Regions from separate parts of the Arthrobacter sp. FW306-05-C genome, predicted to be linked through region 4. Evidence: riboswitches for the same ligand, from Rfam matches in the RefSeq annotation. Region 4 holds a riboswitch; each other region holds the start of a gene.
The links. A riboswitch is a leader RNA that binds a small molecule or an ion and turns the genes downstream of it on or off. The one in region 4 is predicted to bind thiamine pyrophosphate.
Positions count from the first base shown of each region.

Region 1: it holds a riboswitch for thiamine pyrophosphate, as region 4 does, so the genes downstream of both, thiD (bifunctional hydroxymethylpyrimidine kinase/phosphomethylpyrimidine kinase) here and LFT44_RS18695 (ECF transporter S component) in region 4, are expected to answer to the same signal.
Region 2: it holds a riboswitch for thiamine pyrophosphate, as region 4 does, so the genes downstream of both, thiC (phosphomethylpyrimidine synthase ThiC) here and LFT44_RS18695 (ECF transporter S component) in region 4, are expected to answer to the same signal.
Region 3: it holds a riboswitch for thiamine pyrophosphate, as region 4 does, so the genes downstream of both, thiO (glycine oxidase ThiO) here and LFT44_RS18695 (ECF transporter S component) in region 4, are expected to answer to the same signal.

Region 1 is NZ_CP084556.1:2,500,558-2,504,467, forward strand. Features, by position in the region: gene rplU (50S ribosomal protein L21) at 1-303, opposite strand, end outside; gene thiD (bifunctional hydroxymethylpyrimidine kinase/phosphomethylpyrimidine kinase) at 640-2,160, opposite strand; TPP riboswitch at 2,168-2,265, opposite strand; gene LFT44_RS11585 (Rne/Rng family ribonuclease) at 2,441-3,910, opposite strand, start outside.
Region 2 is NZ_CP084556.1:2,584,478-2,588,387, forward strand. Features, by position in the region: gene LFT44_RS11995 (hypothetical protein) at 1-186, opposite strand, end outside; gene LFT44_RS12000 (VOC family protein) at 331-1,206, opposite strand; gene LFT44_RS12005 (amidohydrolase family protein) at 1,306-2,388, opposite strand; TPP riboswitch at 2,469-2,576, shown strand; gene thiC (phosphomethylpyrimidine synthase ThiC) at 2,572-3,910, shown strand, end outside.
Region 3 is NZ_CP084556.1:2,937,851-2,941,760, forward strand. Features, by position in the region: gene LFT44_RS13565 (thiazole synthase) at 1-284, opposite strand, end outside; gene thiS (sulfur carrier protein ThiS) at 289-525, opposite strand; gene thiO (glycine oxidase ThiO) at 522-1,850, opposite strand; TPP riboswitch at 1,844-1,962, opposite strand; gene thiE (thiamine phosphate synthase) at 1,990-2,739, shown strand; gene LFT44_RS13585 (RNB domain-containing ribonuclease) at 2,779-3,910, shown strand, end outside.
Region 4 is NZ_CP084556.1:4,017,318-4,021,227, forward strand. Features, by position in the region: gene LFT44_RS18690 (ABC transporter ATP-binding protein) at 1-1,500, opposite strand, end outside; gene LFT44_RS18695 (ECF transporter S component) at 1,500-2,123, opposite strand; TPP riboswitch at 2,190-2,330, opposite strand; gene LFT44_RS18700 (iron-containing redox enzyme family protein) at 2,611-3,666, shown strand; gene LFT44_RS18705 (glycosyltransferase) at 3,717-3,910, shown strand, end outside.

The DNA.
Region 1 (3,910 bases), 1.5 Mb from region 4:
GATGCCGGTGATCTTGACCTTGGTCAGTTCCTGGCGGTGACCCTGGCGCTTCTTGTAGCCGGTCTTGTTCTTGTACTTCTGGATGACAATCTTAGGACCACGGAGGTCCTGGAGGATTTCAGCCGTAACAGTTACCTTGGCCAGGTCAGCGGCGGCGGAGGTGACTTTGTCACCGTCAACCAGGAGCAGTGCGGGCAGCTCGATGGTGCTGCCGGCTCCACCGGCGACGCGGTTCAGGGTAACGAAGTCTCCAACGGAAACCTTCTCTTGGCGGCCGCCTGCGCGGACAATCGCGTACACCACTTGGGAACTCACTTCTCTCGACGTTTATTACAAAATTTGCGTGCGGCACCCGGCTCGGAAATTGGCTGGGATCCCGCTGTGCCTCAACGCCGTGGATTCCCCGGGGAAATCCGTGAGCCGTCCCGGTGGAGCAGTCCGCTTGTTATACACAGCAGAATGCCCCAGGGTCATAACCCAAGTGTTGGCGTAAGCACCGAAGATCCAGAATACGCTAAATCCGTCCACGGCCGCAAATGAGGCTGGTTCCGGCGGCCCCGCTGTGGTAGTAACCACAAACCCGGCGGGCAGCACCGCAACCATGCCACTCCATCATAGCGGCGGCGCTGCCGGCAGCGGTCAGGAATGAAGTCTCGGCGCGTCGAAGAACTCCACTTCCAGGCGGCAGGACTGCTTGAACGCGGTGACCATCGCTGCTCTTTCATGGTCCGACGCTTTCCGCCCCGCCCCATCCACGATGGCGATGGCCCGGCGGGTGGCTTCGGCGAAGCCCTCGTCGGCGTAGGTGCGCAGCCACGCCGCGTAGGCGTGCCCTTCAGGCTCACCGCTGGAAAGGAACTGGGCGTGCAGCTTCCTGCCCACCTCGGCGTAGAGCCAGAAGCAGGGCAGGACGGCTGCCGCCAGGACTGCGTAGCTGCCCGACGCCGATGCTGCTGTGAGGTGGTCAACGTAGGCCTTGGTGACGGGGCCCAGGCCGCCCTGGACCGGCCGGGTGCTGAGCCAGGAGCGGTGGAGTTCCGTTTCCACTTCGAGGCAATTCTGGGCCGATCCTGCCCAGAACAACTGTTCGGCCTCCGAGGGGGCCAGGGCGCTGGTGCGGGCCAGAACGCGGGAGTACCCGTTGAGGTAAAGGGCGTCCTGGGCCAGGTAGTAGGCGAAGTCCTTCTCGGCCAGGTCTCCCGCGGCCAGGCCGCGGATGAAGTCAAGCGCGTAGATGTCGTCGAGGTCCTGTTGGGCTTCAGTCCATAGCCGGGCCGCGAAGCCGCCTTCCTGCAGTGCCGGCCGCAGATGGTGGAAGTGGTGCACTGGCCCGTTCCCCCGGCCCACTGACAGCTGGTCCGAGTTCTCGAGGGCGCCGGCCAGCCAGGGCTTGACGGTCCGCAGTGTTGCTTCCCAGTCTCCCAGGCGTGCCTGCACGGTTGCCATTGCGGAGGAAAGGGAGCATCCCGTGCCGTGGCTGTTGCGGGTGGCAATACGGGGTCCCGGGACTTCCACTATCTCCTCCCCGAGCAGGCCCGCGGTGTTGACCAGAGCGTCCGGACAGCGCTCCCCCGCCAGGTGCCCGCCCTTGACCAGGATTGTGGCCCCGGTGGCATCGGCCAGGCGCCTGCCCTGCGCCAGCGCCTCATCCCAGCTCTCCGCGGGGGCAGCGCCCATCAGCATGGCAAGCTCGGGCAGGTTGGGGGTGATGAGGTGGGCAAGGGGCAGCAGTTCCCGAAGTGCCGCTTCCGCCGATTCCTTCAGCAGCCGGTCGCCGCTGGTGGCAACCATCACCGGATCGAGAACCACGACGTCGGGACGCACCTTTTCGAGCCAGCCGCGAACAGTGCGGATCACTTCCCTGTCACCCAGCATGCCGATCTTGACGGCGTCGATGTTGATGTCGTCGCTGACGGCATCCAGCTGCTGGGCCAGGAAAGCGGCCGGAGGAACGTGCACGGCCTGCACGCCCTGGGTGTTCTGGGCTGTGAGGGCGGTGATGGCGGCCATGCCATAGCCGCCATGCGCGGCGATGCTCTTAAGGTCTGCCTGGATGCCCGCTCCGCCTGACGGGTCCGAGCCCGCGATGGAGAGGACGCGTGGAACGTCACGGCCTGCCGGCAACGCAGTGGGTGCATCGAATGCAGCTGGCAGGGGCATGGAAAGGGTTGAAGACAAGAGACATCCCTTCGCCGGTACTAGCCGGACAGGTTCAACGGGTGTGGATCTCAGCCGGCCTTTTGCGCGGCACCCCGTGTCGGTTTCCAGCCTAGCCGCTGGGGCGTATTCCCAGGAAAGGTGACAGCACCTGCCGCAAAGGGGTGGGTGCCGCACGCAGGAGTCCCCGCCCTGGGACTGTTCCCCGTGTCATTCACCGGGGAACCGTCCACAAAGCGGGGACTCCTGAATGTGTCTTTGTTGCCTGTCCGGGGCTTCCGGCTTACAGCTCCGAAGCCGGGACGCCGACGCCGAGGATAATCGGTTCCGCTGCCGCCTTGCCCGGTTCGGCGGTGGCCTGTGCCTTATCCATTTCCGGGGCCTTGGCCGCGTGCGAATGGCCTCCGGCAGTCGACTGGACGTTTTCGTGGTGCTGGACGGCGGTCTCGTTGGCGGCACCCTGCGCACGGCTGGCACCCCGGTGGCGCCGCGGACGGCGCTGCCGGGACTGTTCCAGCGTGTGGTCCGAATAGTCCTTTTCGCCTGGGACTTCCACCGCGGTGCGGGCTTCCGCTCCCCCGGCTTCAGCCCCTGATTCCGGCGTGGCCGGTGCCGGTGCGGACGGTTCGGCTGCCTGCGGCGCCTCCGCGGTCCTCGCCGGAACGTCCTCCACGGACGACGCCGGCTGGCCCAGGTGGGCGAACGCTTCAGCGAGCCGGTCCAAGGTGAGAGCCGGCTTGGGCTGCTGCTCCTCCGCATGCTCCACGAACGGAAGCGGGACTTCCTCGCCACCGAATGTCAGGACAGCCGCCGGACGCGTGGGGGCGTCGGCGTCGTGTTTCTCCTCCGCCGGAGCCGGCGCAGGCGGGGCGGCGGGCACCTGCCGGGTTGCCGCTACCTCTTCGTCGTGCAGGTGGGCGGCGTGGGCAGCAGCGGCGATGTTGGCCAGGGCAAGGCGGGTTGCTTCTGCCTTGGCATGCCGCTCAGCGTCCGTAGGGTCCGGGTGGACGGTGTGGACCTGGACGGCAGGAGCCGGAGCGGCCTCGGGCTGCTGGCCGTTGCGTCCGCGCCGCCGCTTTCGTTCGGAACGTGCGCCCGGCTGGTTGTTGTCGGTCCGCTGGCTTTCGGTGCGGTGGGCTTCCGGCCGGGCTTCGGGCCGGTTGTCATTGCGCTGGACGTGGTGGTGCTCGGCGGCCACGACATTGGCCCGGCGGTGCTCCACGGGATCGTCGTGGGTCACCACGCCGCGGCCGGCGCAGGCCTCGCACTGCTCGCCGAAGACTTCCAGGAGCCCGGTGCCCATGCGCTTGCGGGTCATCTGGACCAGGCCGAGAGAGGTCACTTCGGCAACCTGGTGCTTGGTCCGGTCGCGGCCCAGGCATTCCACCAGGCGGCGCAGCACCAGGTCGCGGTTGGATTCGAGCACCATGTCGATGAAGTCGATCACGATAATGCCGCCGATGTCGCGCAGCCGCAGCTGGCGTACCACTTCCTCGGCAGCTTCGAGGTTGTTCTTGGTGACGGTTTCCTCGAGGTTGCCGCCGCTGCCGGTGAACTTGCCGGTGTTGACGTCCACCACGGTCATGGCCTCGGTGCGATCGATCACCAGGGAGCCGCCCGAGGGAAGGAAGACCTTCCGTTCGAGGGCCTTGTGGATCTGCTCGTCGATGCGCCAAGCGGAGAAGATGTCCTGGTCCTTGGTCCACTTCTCGAGGCGGCCCACCAGGTCCGGGGCCACGTAGGTTACGTAGGC
Region 2 (3,910 bases), 1.4 Mb from region 4:
GCCGCCCGCGTGGACGGCCGTTCCCGCCAGGTCGCCCAGCTGCTCAACCTCGAAGTCGCTGATTCCCTGGATCCGCACCGCATGGGCGGCAGGGCCGCCAGCCGCGGAGCCGCTGCCCTCGTCGAGGATGCCGGCGCGTTTCAGCGCGGCGTCATGGGTGGCGACAAAGATCTCGGTGAAGCCCATGGGGTTGCCCTTCTTCCGTTGGCGGGACAGCGCGCCGGGCGCTGCCCGGCCGTACGGGATCAGCCTAGTAGTTGCCCGCCTGCCCGCGCACGCCGGACCCTTTCTGTGCTGCCCCGCCGTGCAAACGGGGGCCAAGTCCACCCGTCAGCGGACGGCTACCCGGATCCGGTTGCGCCACGGGTCCTCGAAGCGGAGCTCGGCACCGGTGTGGTGCGAGGCCACTCCGGCAACCTTGAGGCGGTCCGCCAGCGCCCCGACGTCGTCCCCTGAAGGAACTTCAATCAGCACCTCACCGAGCCCCAGGGTGTCCTTGCGCGGCCCGGCACCGCGGCTGTTCCAGACGTTCATTGCCATGTGGTGGTGGTAGCGGCCGGCGGAAACAAACAATGCCTGCCCGTGCCAGCCGGCCGTCTTTTCGAAGCCGAGGGTTCCCACGTAGAAGTCCCGGGCGGCCTGGACGTGACCCACCTGGAGGTGCACGTGGCCAACGCCTGCGGTTGTCCGGCGCTGGCCTTCCAGCGACTCTTCGGTGAGGTACTGCTCCAGGTAGCGCTGCGGCGGGAGGGCAAGGCTGTCCATGACGACGTCCGTCCCGTTCCAGGACCAGTTGCTGCGCGGGCGGTCCCAGTACAGTTCAATGCCGTTGCCCTCGGGGTCGGTGAAATAGAAGGCCTCGCTCACCAAGTGGTCGGCGCTGCCGGTGAAGGACCGCGGCTCGTACTGGGCGGCCGTGGCGACGGTGGCGGCCAGGGAAGCCTGGTCTTCGAACAGCAGGGCGGTGTGGAACAGGCCCGCCTCTCCCCTGCCGGGAATATGCAGTCCCGGCGCCGGGGCCAGGTGGACCAGCGGCCTGCCGAGCCGGCCAAGGTAGAGTCCGCCGTCCTGCTCAGCCACCACCTCGAGTCCCAGCGCGCGCTGGTAGTAGTCGGCCATGAGCTTCATGTCGCCCACCTTGAGCATCACGGTGCCCATGGCGAGGTCGGCAGGAAGAAGATCCTGGCTGCTGGCTGCTGCGGTCATTGATGGCTCCTTGTGTTGGAGGCCGTCCCAATGGCGGCCTGTCACACATTAAAATTACTTGAACCTTCAATTTATTCCAAGTCCCCAAGGGCCCTCTGGTCAGCGGATGATGCGGCCGCCCAGCACCACATGCTCAAGCGACCTGATGGTCTCCGGCACGGCCCGGGGGTCTTCCCGGCACACCACCGCGTCGGCCCGCGCTCCTTCCGCCAGGACGCCCGCCCCCAGCCAGGTCCGGGCGGCCCAGCATGCGGCATCCAGTGCTGCAGTCATTGGCAGGCCGGCGCCGTGCAGTTCAAGGATTTCGTCCGCGATCCTGCCGTGGCGGATTGTGCTGCCGGCATCGGTTCCGGCAAAGATGCGCACGCCGGCTGCGTGGGCCTCGGCCACCCGTTCCAGCCTGCGTTCCCACAGGGCGCGCATGTGGGCGGCGTAGCGCGGGAACTTGGAATCCGCCTGCGCCGCGATGTCCGGAAAGGTGGCGATATTGATGAGGGTGGGCACGATCGGTATGCCCTGTTCGGCGAACCGGGGCAGGTGGCGGGGCAGGAGGCCCGTGGCATGTTCAATGCAGTCGATTCCGGCATCCAGCATCAGGTCCAGGGTGTCCTCGGCGAAACAGTGGGCGGTCACCCGGGCACCTTCGTCATGCGCTGCCTGGACGGCGTCACGGACGACGGCGGCGGGAAAGGAAGGGGCCAGGTCACCGGCGCCGCGGTCAATCCAGTCCCCCACCAGCTTGACCCAGCCGTCGCCGTCGCGCGCCTGCTTGCGGACGGCCTCCACGAGGCCCTCCGGCTCCACTTCCTCCGCGAAGCCGCGCAGGTAGCGCCGCGTTCGGGCGATGTGCCGCCCGGCACGGATCAGCAGCGGGAAATCCCTGCCGCCCTGCATCCAGCGGGTGTCGGCCGGTGAACCGGCGTCACGGACCAGCAGGGTTCCTGCGTTGAGGTCAGCCAGGGCCTGCTCCGCAGCCGTGGCGGCGTCAACGGGGCCGCCCGGTCCCAGCCCGATGTGGCAGTGCACGTCAACGAAACCCGGCAGTACCCAGCCATGGAGGACCCTGCCCGGCTCCGTCACGGGACGGGTGAAGGTGAGGCTCCCGTCCACGGACCAAAGCCCGTACCGGATGCTGTCGGGTCCGGTCAGGACGGGTCCGCTGAATTCAATGACTTGTGGCATCAGGACTTCCTTTCATTGCCCGGACAGGCTAGCACCGCGGATTGTGACAACGCGGTCCCAGGGGCCTGTGGTAGCTTCGTTCCTGACCACACGGGTGCCCCTGCAGGGGCTGAGATCGGGCTGACGCGGCCTGCGACCGTTGAACCTGTCCGGGTAATGCCGGCGAAGGAAGTGAGTATTCCCTTGAGTACACAAAACACCCAGTTAAACGCTGCCCAAATCCAGGCCGAAACAACAGCGGACGCTCAGACAGCACTTCAGGTGACCCAGTCCCTGAAGTCGCATTCGCTGGCCTTTATCGAAGATCCCGGCGCCGGGATCCGGGTGCCGGTAACGGAAATTTCCCTTGAGCCATCCCCCAACGGCCGGCCCAACGAACCGTTCCGCACCTACCGGACAGCGGGGCCGGGCAGCGACCCCGTCCGGGGCCTTCAGCCCTTCCGTTCGGAGTGGATTGAGGCACGGGCAGACACCGAGGCGTACACCGGCAGGGAGCGCAACCTGCTCGATGACGGCCGCTCGGCGGTCCGCCGGGGTGCCGCCTCTGCAGAATGGAAGGGCGCCCGGCCGGTGCCCCGCCGCGCCGTCGACGGCCGGACAGTGACGCAGATGCACTATGCCCGGCAGGGGATCATCACCCAGGAAATGCGGTTCGTGGCGCTGCGGGAAAACTGCGACGTCGAGCTGGTCCGCAGCGAGCTGGCCGCCGGCCGCGCGATCATCCCCAGCAACATCAACCATTCCGAGTCCGAGCCGATGATCATCGGCAAGGCCTTCCTGGTGAAGATCAACGCCAACATCGGCAATTCCGCGGTCACCAGCTCCATCGCGGAGGAGGTGGACAAGCTGCAGTGGGCCACGCAGTGGGGTGCCGACACGGTGATGGATTTGTCCACCGGCGATGACATCCACACCACGCGGGAATGGATCATCCGGAACTCCCCCGTCCCCATCGGGACAGTGCCGATCTACCAAGCCCTGGAAAAGGTCAACGGCGAGGCCAACGCGCTGACATGGGAGATTTTCCGCGACACTGTCATTGAACAGTGCGAGCAGGGCGTTGACTACATGACCATCCACGCCGGCGTGCTGCTGCGGTACGTCCCGCTCACAGCCAACCGCGTAACGGGCATCGTCTCGCGCGGCGGCTCGATCATGGCCGGCTGGTGCCTGGCCCACCACCAGGAAAACTTCCTGTACACGCACTTCGATGAGCTATGCGAGATCTTCGCGAAGTACGACGTTGCGTTTTCCCTGGGTGACGGTCTGCGCCCCGGTTCCACCGCTGACGCCAACGACGCGGCCCAGTTCGCGGAGCTGGACACGCTGGCCGAGCTGACGCAGCGGGCCTGGGAGTACGACGTGCAGGTGATGGTGGAGGGGCCGGGCCACGTTCCCTTCCACCTGGTCCGCGAGAACGTGGAGCGGCAGCAGGAGCTGTGCAAGGGTGCGCCCTTCTATACCCTGGGGCCCCTGGTGACGGATGTGGCGCCCGGGTATGACCACATCACCTCGGCCATTG
Region 3 (3,910 bases), 1.1 Mb from region 4:
ACAGCATCCCTGGCGGTGAAGCAGCCGGCGGTGTTGGGCAGCACCCGGATCCCGTGGTCCACCAGCAGCTGGAACAGCGAGCCGGTTTCGGCGGGTGAGTAGCGCCGCATGGCCACGGTGGTCAGGGCGGTGCCGGAGGCCAGGAGTGCTGCGCCCAGGCCATCCAGGCTGGGCGCCCCGCCGGTGCCCATAATGAGGCGGGATTCCAGGGCGACGCCGTCAATCACCAGGGCGTCGCCGGCACCGGGGTTTCCGGCGGGGTTGATGGTGCTGGTTTCGGTCATGGCGTCAGCCTCCCTGTACTGCTGTAACGAGTTCGATGTCGTCGCCCTCGGCGAGCGCCGTGGCGAACCATTGGCTGCGCGGCACCACCTGGGCGTTATGGGCGACGGCGACGCCCAGCTTCCCGCCGTCCGTCGCCTGCCCGTTGTCAGCCAGCGGGCGTCCGGTGACCTGGCTGACGAGTGTGGTGATGGAGGCGCCGTCGGCCACCGTGTGCGGGTTTCCGTTGAGGGTGATGTTCACGCTGTTTCCTTGGTGTGGGTGCCATTGTCGTGGAGGCCGTGGGTGGCCGTTCCCAGGCCGGAGAACCGGCCCGGGCGGAAGGGGACCCAGCGGGGGTCGGCTTTTCCGTCGAGCAGATCCGTGCAGATCGCTGCTGCAGCGGGTGTGAGCAGGACGCCGTGCCGGAAAAAACCGGTGGCGATGATGAGCCCCGGAACGTAACCGGCTTCCGTTGCGGACCCTTCGCTTCTTAAGGCCAGGTCCACCGGCACCCTTCCCAGCAGCGGCGCATTGTCCGGGGTTCCCGGGCGGGCCCGGGCGGTGCACTCCAGAAGTTCGAGCTCGGCGACCGCGGGCACCAGCGCCTGGGCATCGCGCAGCAGCTGGTAGACGCCGCCGGCACTGACGGCGTCGGACAGGGCGTCCTCGCGCTGGGTGGCTCCGATCACCACGGTCCCGTCCCGGCGCGGAACGATGTACACCGGAACTCCGTGCACCAGTCCCCGCACCGTTGCGGTCACCAGGGGCTGGAGGTGGCCGGGCACCGCAAGCCGGAGGATGTCCCCGTGGACGGGACGCAGGGGCAGCTCGAGGCCATGGGGGAGGTCCGCGAGCGCCCCCGCCTGCAGCCCGTTGGCCACCACGGTTTCCGCTGCCAGGACGGTGCCGCCACCGGCGAGCCGAACCCCCGTAACGATGCCGTCCTCCCACAACAGCCCGCTTGCCCGCTCCGGCACTGCGTAACCGTCCACTGCCCCTGCCACGGCCAGGTGGTGCGTTTCGCGGACGCCGCCGGCCAGTGCCAGCCGCAGGGCCGCCACCAGCCGGCGGGGATCCACCTGGTGGTCCCCCGGGGTATCGAGGGCGCAGGCGATGGCGGGGCTGAGGAGGGGTTCGCGTTTGCGGGCCTCCCGGACGGTCAAGGGTTCCACGGACAGCCCGCTCGCCTGTTGAACTGTGCGCAGGTCCATCAGGGCGCGGCGGTCGGCGGCGTCGGCACCCACGGCGAGTGTCGGCGTCGTGAGGTATCCGGAATCCGTGCCCGATGCATCGGCGACGGCGGCCGCGAATGCCGGCCACCGTGACGATGCCTCCAGCATGAGTTCCAGGAGGTCCTCCTCCTGGTAGTGCAGTTCGCTCACGGGGGCCAGCATGCCGGCGGCAGCCCAGCTCGCGCCGGAACCTGGCGCGTCGTCAATGAGGACGACGGAGCGTCCGGAACGCTGCACTTCCCAGGCGATACCGTGTCCCACCACTCCCCCGCCAATGACGGCGACGTCGGCACGAAGGGTGGAGGGAATGGACGCATCAACGGACGAGGGCTGGGTGGTGCCGGGGGTACGCATCTGGGTTCCTTCCCTACGCCGGCATTAACCGGATCAGGTCAAGCGGTCGGCTCTGACGCCCTCTCAGCCCGGCGCTTTGTGACAGCTGCCGCGGGCTCCCGCAGTACCTCCCCAGTTTAGAGGAATTAGGCTTGCAGGCATGAATGCGACCACCCCTTCCCTTCCCGCAGGTTCCCACGCTCCGGCCGGCGGAGTTGCCAATGCCGAGGTTGTCAACGCCCGCGACAGCGAGGCCCTCAAGGCTGCCCGCCTGTATCTCTGCACCGATGCACGGCGGGACCGCGGCGATTTTGCGGAGTTCGTGGACGCGGCATTTGCCGGCGGCGTGGACATCATTCAGCTGCGCGACAAGACCATCGAGGCAGCCGAGGAACTGGACCTTTTGGCTGTGCTGAAGGAAGTGGCGGTGCGGCACGGCAAGCTGTGGGCGGTCAACGACCGCGCCGACATCGCTGTGCTTTCCGGGGCCCCGGTGTTCCATATCGGCCAGAAGGACCTGCCGCTGGCGGCCGCACGCACGCTGGTCGACGGCAACGCCGCCATCGGACTCTCCAGCCATACACCCGAACAGGTGGATGCCGCCCTTGCCGCAACTGCCGCACCGTCCGGGCTGGACTACTTCTGCGTGGGCCCCGTCTGGGCTACGCCCACCAAACCCGGCAGGGCCGCCGTCGGTCCCGAACTGGTCAAGTACGCGGCCGAGGCGTCACGGCAGGCTGCGGACCCGGTGCCCTGGTTTGCCATCGGCGGCATCGACCACGGCAACGTCCGCCATGTGGCGGAGGCGGGTGCGCGCAGGATCGTGGTGGTCCGGGCCATCACCGAAGCCCCTGATCCCGCCGCCGCTGCTGCCTCCCTCCTCGACGCGCTGGACGCTGCCGGTTCCTGAGCCTGCTTAATCGCGGAACTTGGGGCTACGCTGAATTTTGTGTCACATCATCGGCTGGCTCCCAACGTCCACGACCATAAGAACGCCTTGGAAGAGGCGTTGGGCCTGCTGCGGACGGAGCTTGAGCTTCCGGGTCCTTATCCCGCCGAAGCCGTGGAAGACGCCCTGGCTGCCGTTGCGGCGCTGCAGCTGCCGTCCTACGACCTGACCGCCGTCGAGTTTGTCACCATCGACCCGGCGTCCACCACGGACCTGGACCAGGCAGTGTTCATTGAATTGGACGGGGATGGCTACCGCGTGATGTACGCGATCGCCGATGTTCCAGCCTTCGTTGCGCCGGGAGGCCCCCTGGACGCGGAGACGCGGCGGCGCGGACAGACGTTCTACGCTCCTGACGGCCGGATCCCGCTTCACCCGGAGATCATCAGCGAAGGGGCCGGGAGCCTGCTGCCCGGCCAGGAGTGTTCGGCCTTCGTCTGGGATTTCACGCTCGACGGCGAAGCAACCGTACTGACGGTCAGCGTCCGTCGCGCGCGGGTCCGCAGCCGCGACAAGCTCAGCTACCGGGGCGCCCAGGCAGCCCTCGACGCCGGGACCGCCCCGCCCGTGCTCCAGCTGCTCCGTGAGGTGGGCCTGAAGCGGGTGGCACTGGAACGGGCGCGTGAAGGTGCAAGCCTGAACATGCCTGAGCAGGAGATTGTCCAGCTGCCCGACGGCGGCTACCGGATTGACGCTGTTCCACAGCTTCCGGTGGAGGACTGGAACGCGCAGATTTCGCTGATGACCGGGATGGCGGCGGCGCAGCTCATGCTGGAGGGCAAGGTGGGCATCCTGCGCACCATGCCGGCCCCGGACGAACGGTCCCTGAAGCATTTTCGCCTGCAGACCGAGGTGCTGGGCAGGCCATGGGACGGCGAAGTCAGCTATGGCGAGTATCTGCGGTCCCTGGACCCCACCGATCCGCGGCAGCTGGCCATCATGCATTCGGCAGGCATGCTGTTCCGCGGAGCCTCCTACACCGCCTTCGACGGGACCGTCCCCGAGGATGGGATCCAGTCCGCCATCGGCGCTGCCTATGCCCACACCACCGCGCCGCTGCGCCGGTTAGTGGACCGCTTCGTGCTGGTCATCTGCGAGGCCCTGAGCAACGGCGGCGATGTTCCCGGCTGGG
Region 4 (3,910 bases):
CAGCGCCTCGGTGAATTCGGCATCATGGGTCACCGAAACCACCGCCGTTCCGGCATCAAGCAGCTCGGACAGGAACGAGGCCAACTCGGCCCAGGTGTTGGCATCCTGCCCGAAGGTGGGCTCGTCAAGGACCAGGACCCGGGGGCTGGCGGCAAGGACGGTGGCCACGGACAGCCGCCGCTTTTCACCGCCGGAGAGCGTGTACGGGTTCGCATCCACCAGCTGGGTGAGCCGCAGCCGCTCCAGCAGCTCGTCAACCCGGTCCTCGCCATGGCCCAGGTGCCGGGGGCCAAAGCGCAGCTCATCCAGCACTTTGCCGGTCACGAACTGGTGCTCAGGCTCCTGGAACACCGTCCCTACGCGGGAAATCAATTGCTCGGCCTTCCACCGGAACGGGTCGATGCCCGCACCCCGGCTGAGGTCCAGGGTGGCGGAGACTTTCCCGGAGACCGGTTCCAGGAGGCCGGCAAGGGTCAGCGCGAAGGTCGACTTGCCGGCGCCGTTGGGACCGGTGATGGCCAGGGCTTGCCCGGCGCGGACCTGCGCGGCCACGCCTTCCTGGACGGGGACGGGCGGGATCTTCCGGAAGCCCTTGCGACGGGGTCGTTCGCGGGAAACACCCAGCTGTTCGGCCGCCAGCAGGAGATTCCCCGTTCCCGGCGCCTGCACCGCAGCCCGGGCACGGGTGGCCGGGACGTAGCCTGGAACCCACACCCCCGCCGCGGCGAGCATGGTGCGCGCCTCACTGAGTACCCGGTCCGGCGGCCCGTCCAACAGCACGGCGGGCTCGGAGGCGGAGCCCGGCTGCAGGACCACGATCCGGTCCACCAGGTCCTTCCACACCGACACCCGGTGCTCCACCACCACCAGGGTGGCCCCGGTCTTGTCCAGGCAGCGCGCCACGGCGTCGCGGACTTCCAGCACCCCGTCCGGGTCCAGGTTGGCGGTGGGCTCATCCAGCAGGATCAGCCCCGGGCGCATGGCCAGGATCCCCGCCAGCGCCAGGCGCTGCTTTTGCCCGCCGGACAGGGCCGACGTCGGGTGGTCCAGCGGGAGGTGGGACAGTCCGACGTCGGCAAGCGCCTCGTGCACGCGCGCCCAGATGGCGTCACGCGGCACGGCAAGGTTCTCGGCTCCGAACGCGACATCGTCCCCCACCCGCGACAGGACCACCTGCGTCTCCGGGTCCTGCTGCATCAGGCCGGCGCGGCCGCGCTGGGAGCGGGGCACAGCGCCGTCAACCAGCAGCGAACCCGACTCGTCGGCGTCGCCCGCCTCGCCGTCGTCGTCAATGTCTCCCAGTACGCCGGCCAGCGCATGCAGGAGCGTCGACTTTCCGGCGCCCGAGGGGCCCAGCAGCAGCACCCGCTCGCCGGGGCTGATGTCCAGGTCAAGGGCATGGACGGCGGGCCTGGCCCTGCCGGCATGCCGCCAGCCCCAGCCGCGGGCAGTGACCGCCGCGGGGCGGACGGCGCCGGCTGCGCCCTGGGAGGGTGCCATCAGGAGAAGACTGGCTCCGTGGCAGCCCTGCGGGACGCGAAGGAGCTCAATACGCCGGTGCGGGCCAGGCCGCGGGTGGCGAGCCAGGACAGGCCTCCGGCCAGGACGGCGCCGGATATCGTGGCGAGGACGATGTAGGCGAACTTGTCCGCACCTGAGTAGGCGATGTTCCAGCCCCACGGCGCGAACGAGTCATTCAGGCCGCAGAAGAAGCCGGCCGCGGCGCCTGCCAGCAGGGAGACGGGCAGGTTGAACTTGCGGTAGGCGAAGATGATGAAGATGATCTCCGCACCCAGGCCCTGGATTAACCCCGAGAACAGGACCGAGGCGCCGTACTGCGAGCCCATAAGCAGCTCTCCGGTGGCGGCCACGGTCTCGCAGAACAGCGCCGCGCCCGGCTTGCGGATGATGAGCATGCCCAGCACGCCCGGAATCATCCATCCGCCGGCCAGCAGACCGGTGAGCGGCGGGTAGGCCGCGTTCATGGGGGCGGACAGTGCTGCCGCGCCTTGGTCCCATGCCCAGAAGATGACGCCGCCGGCGATGGCCACCAGCGCGGCCACCACGATGTCCACGACGCGCCAGGACCTGCTGGTGGTCTTCTTGATTGCTGCAGTGCTCATGTGATCCTCCTGGGAAACAGGAGGGGAAAGTGGACCGGCTGACGGCCCGTTGCCGTGCAGCCGCGACACTTTGAGAACTCGACTCCCTTGCGCCGGTACTAACCGGATCAGGTTCGAGGGTCTGCGGCTGTCCGCACTCTCAGCGCCCACCTGCGGTGCCCGGCTTTAGCCAGGATGCCCGACGGCGGCGCTCCCCTGTCGTTTTTAGTGTTGCTTTTTGGTTTGGGTAAGGCTTTTGATTTGCCCATCCGGGCGTGGTCCAGTTTACACCGAACGGCGCTGGATTGAGGGCTGCGGGCGCCAACCGGACAGGATGTGACCGGCCGTGCGTGGTGGCGCGAGGCATGGAAATAAGCGCGCTTAGCTTTTATTAGTAATCATGCTTACTATGTTGTCTCCCGGGTTTCGAGGAGTACGGGCACATGGGACTCACCATGGTCGGCCCCGCGTTCGTTCCCGTCAGCAGCGCGGCAGACCAAGGAGCACCATGAGAATCCCGGAAACCAGAGGCCCCGTCAGCAGCGCACTGTTCAAAGTCCTGGCGCAGGCTCCGGACGCCGCGGGGCCAGGCCTGGATGGGCTGTACTCCCTGATGGTGCGGCAGCTGGCCGGAACCGGCGACATCATTGCCGACGAGGACATCCAACTCGCACTATTCTGCCTTTACGAACTCCATTACTCCGGACTGGACGGCGTTTCAGACAGCTGGGAGTGGGAGCCTGCGCTGATCAGGGTCCGGCGGCTGATCGAGGAACCCTTCGAAGCGGCACTGCGCGCTGCCGCCAAGGAGGCGGCAGGAAACTTCGAACTGCCCGACGGAATTGCCATGACCAGTGACGCCGTTGCCGACGTCCTCTTCGGCCTGGCCGCCACGGACACCGGCCCCAGCCTGTCCCGCTACGTGGCCCGGAAAGCCACCCTGGACCAGCTCAAGGAGTTCCTGGTCCACAAATCCATGTACCAGCTGAAGGAAGCCGACCCGCACACCTGGGCCATTCCGCGGCTCAGCGGCAGGCCGAAGGCGGCCCTGGTGGAAATCCAGGCGGACGAATACGGCGGCGGCCGGCCTGAGCGGATGCACAGCGCGCTGTTCGCCCGGACCATGCGAGGCCTGGGCCTGGATGACAGCTACGGCGCCTACGTGGACACGGTCCCGGCAATCTCCCTGGCTTCCGTCAACCTCATGTCGCTCTGCGGCCTGAACCGCCGGCTCCGCGGTGCCATCACCGGGCACCTCGCCATCTACGAAATGACCTCCTCGCAGCCCAACCGCTTCTACGGCAACGGATTCCGCCGGCACGGCTTCGGCCCTGACATCACGCACTACTTTGACGAGCACGTGGAGGCCGACGCCGTGCACGAACAGATTGCGGGACGGGACCTCGCCGGCGGCCTGGTGGAAGCCGAACCGCAACTGCTTGCCGATGTCCTGTTCGGGGCGACGGCGGTCATGGCCATCGACACCCGCCTTACCGCGCACCTGATGTCGTCCTGGGAAGCCGGGCAGACATCGCTCCGGGCGGCCGTGCCGGCGGCAGCGTGACAGCCGCGCCCGCGACAGTCACTCCCGGGGCAAGGGAAGGGCGTCCCCGTTTGGTCCCCGATGCGGAGTACATCCTTCCCCTGCGCTGGACGGAGGACTCGGGCCTGGCAGAGTTGGCCGGTTACCTCCGCCAACTGGTGGGCTGGATCCCGGTCACCGTGGTGGACGGCTCAGACCCCGACCTCTTCGACCGGCACCGTGCCACGTTTCCCGCAGCGGTCCGCCACATCCGGCCGGACACCCC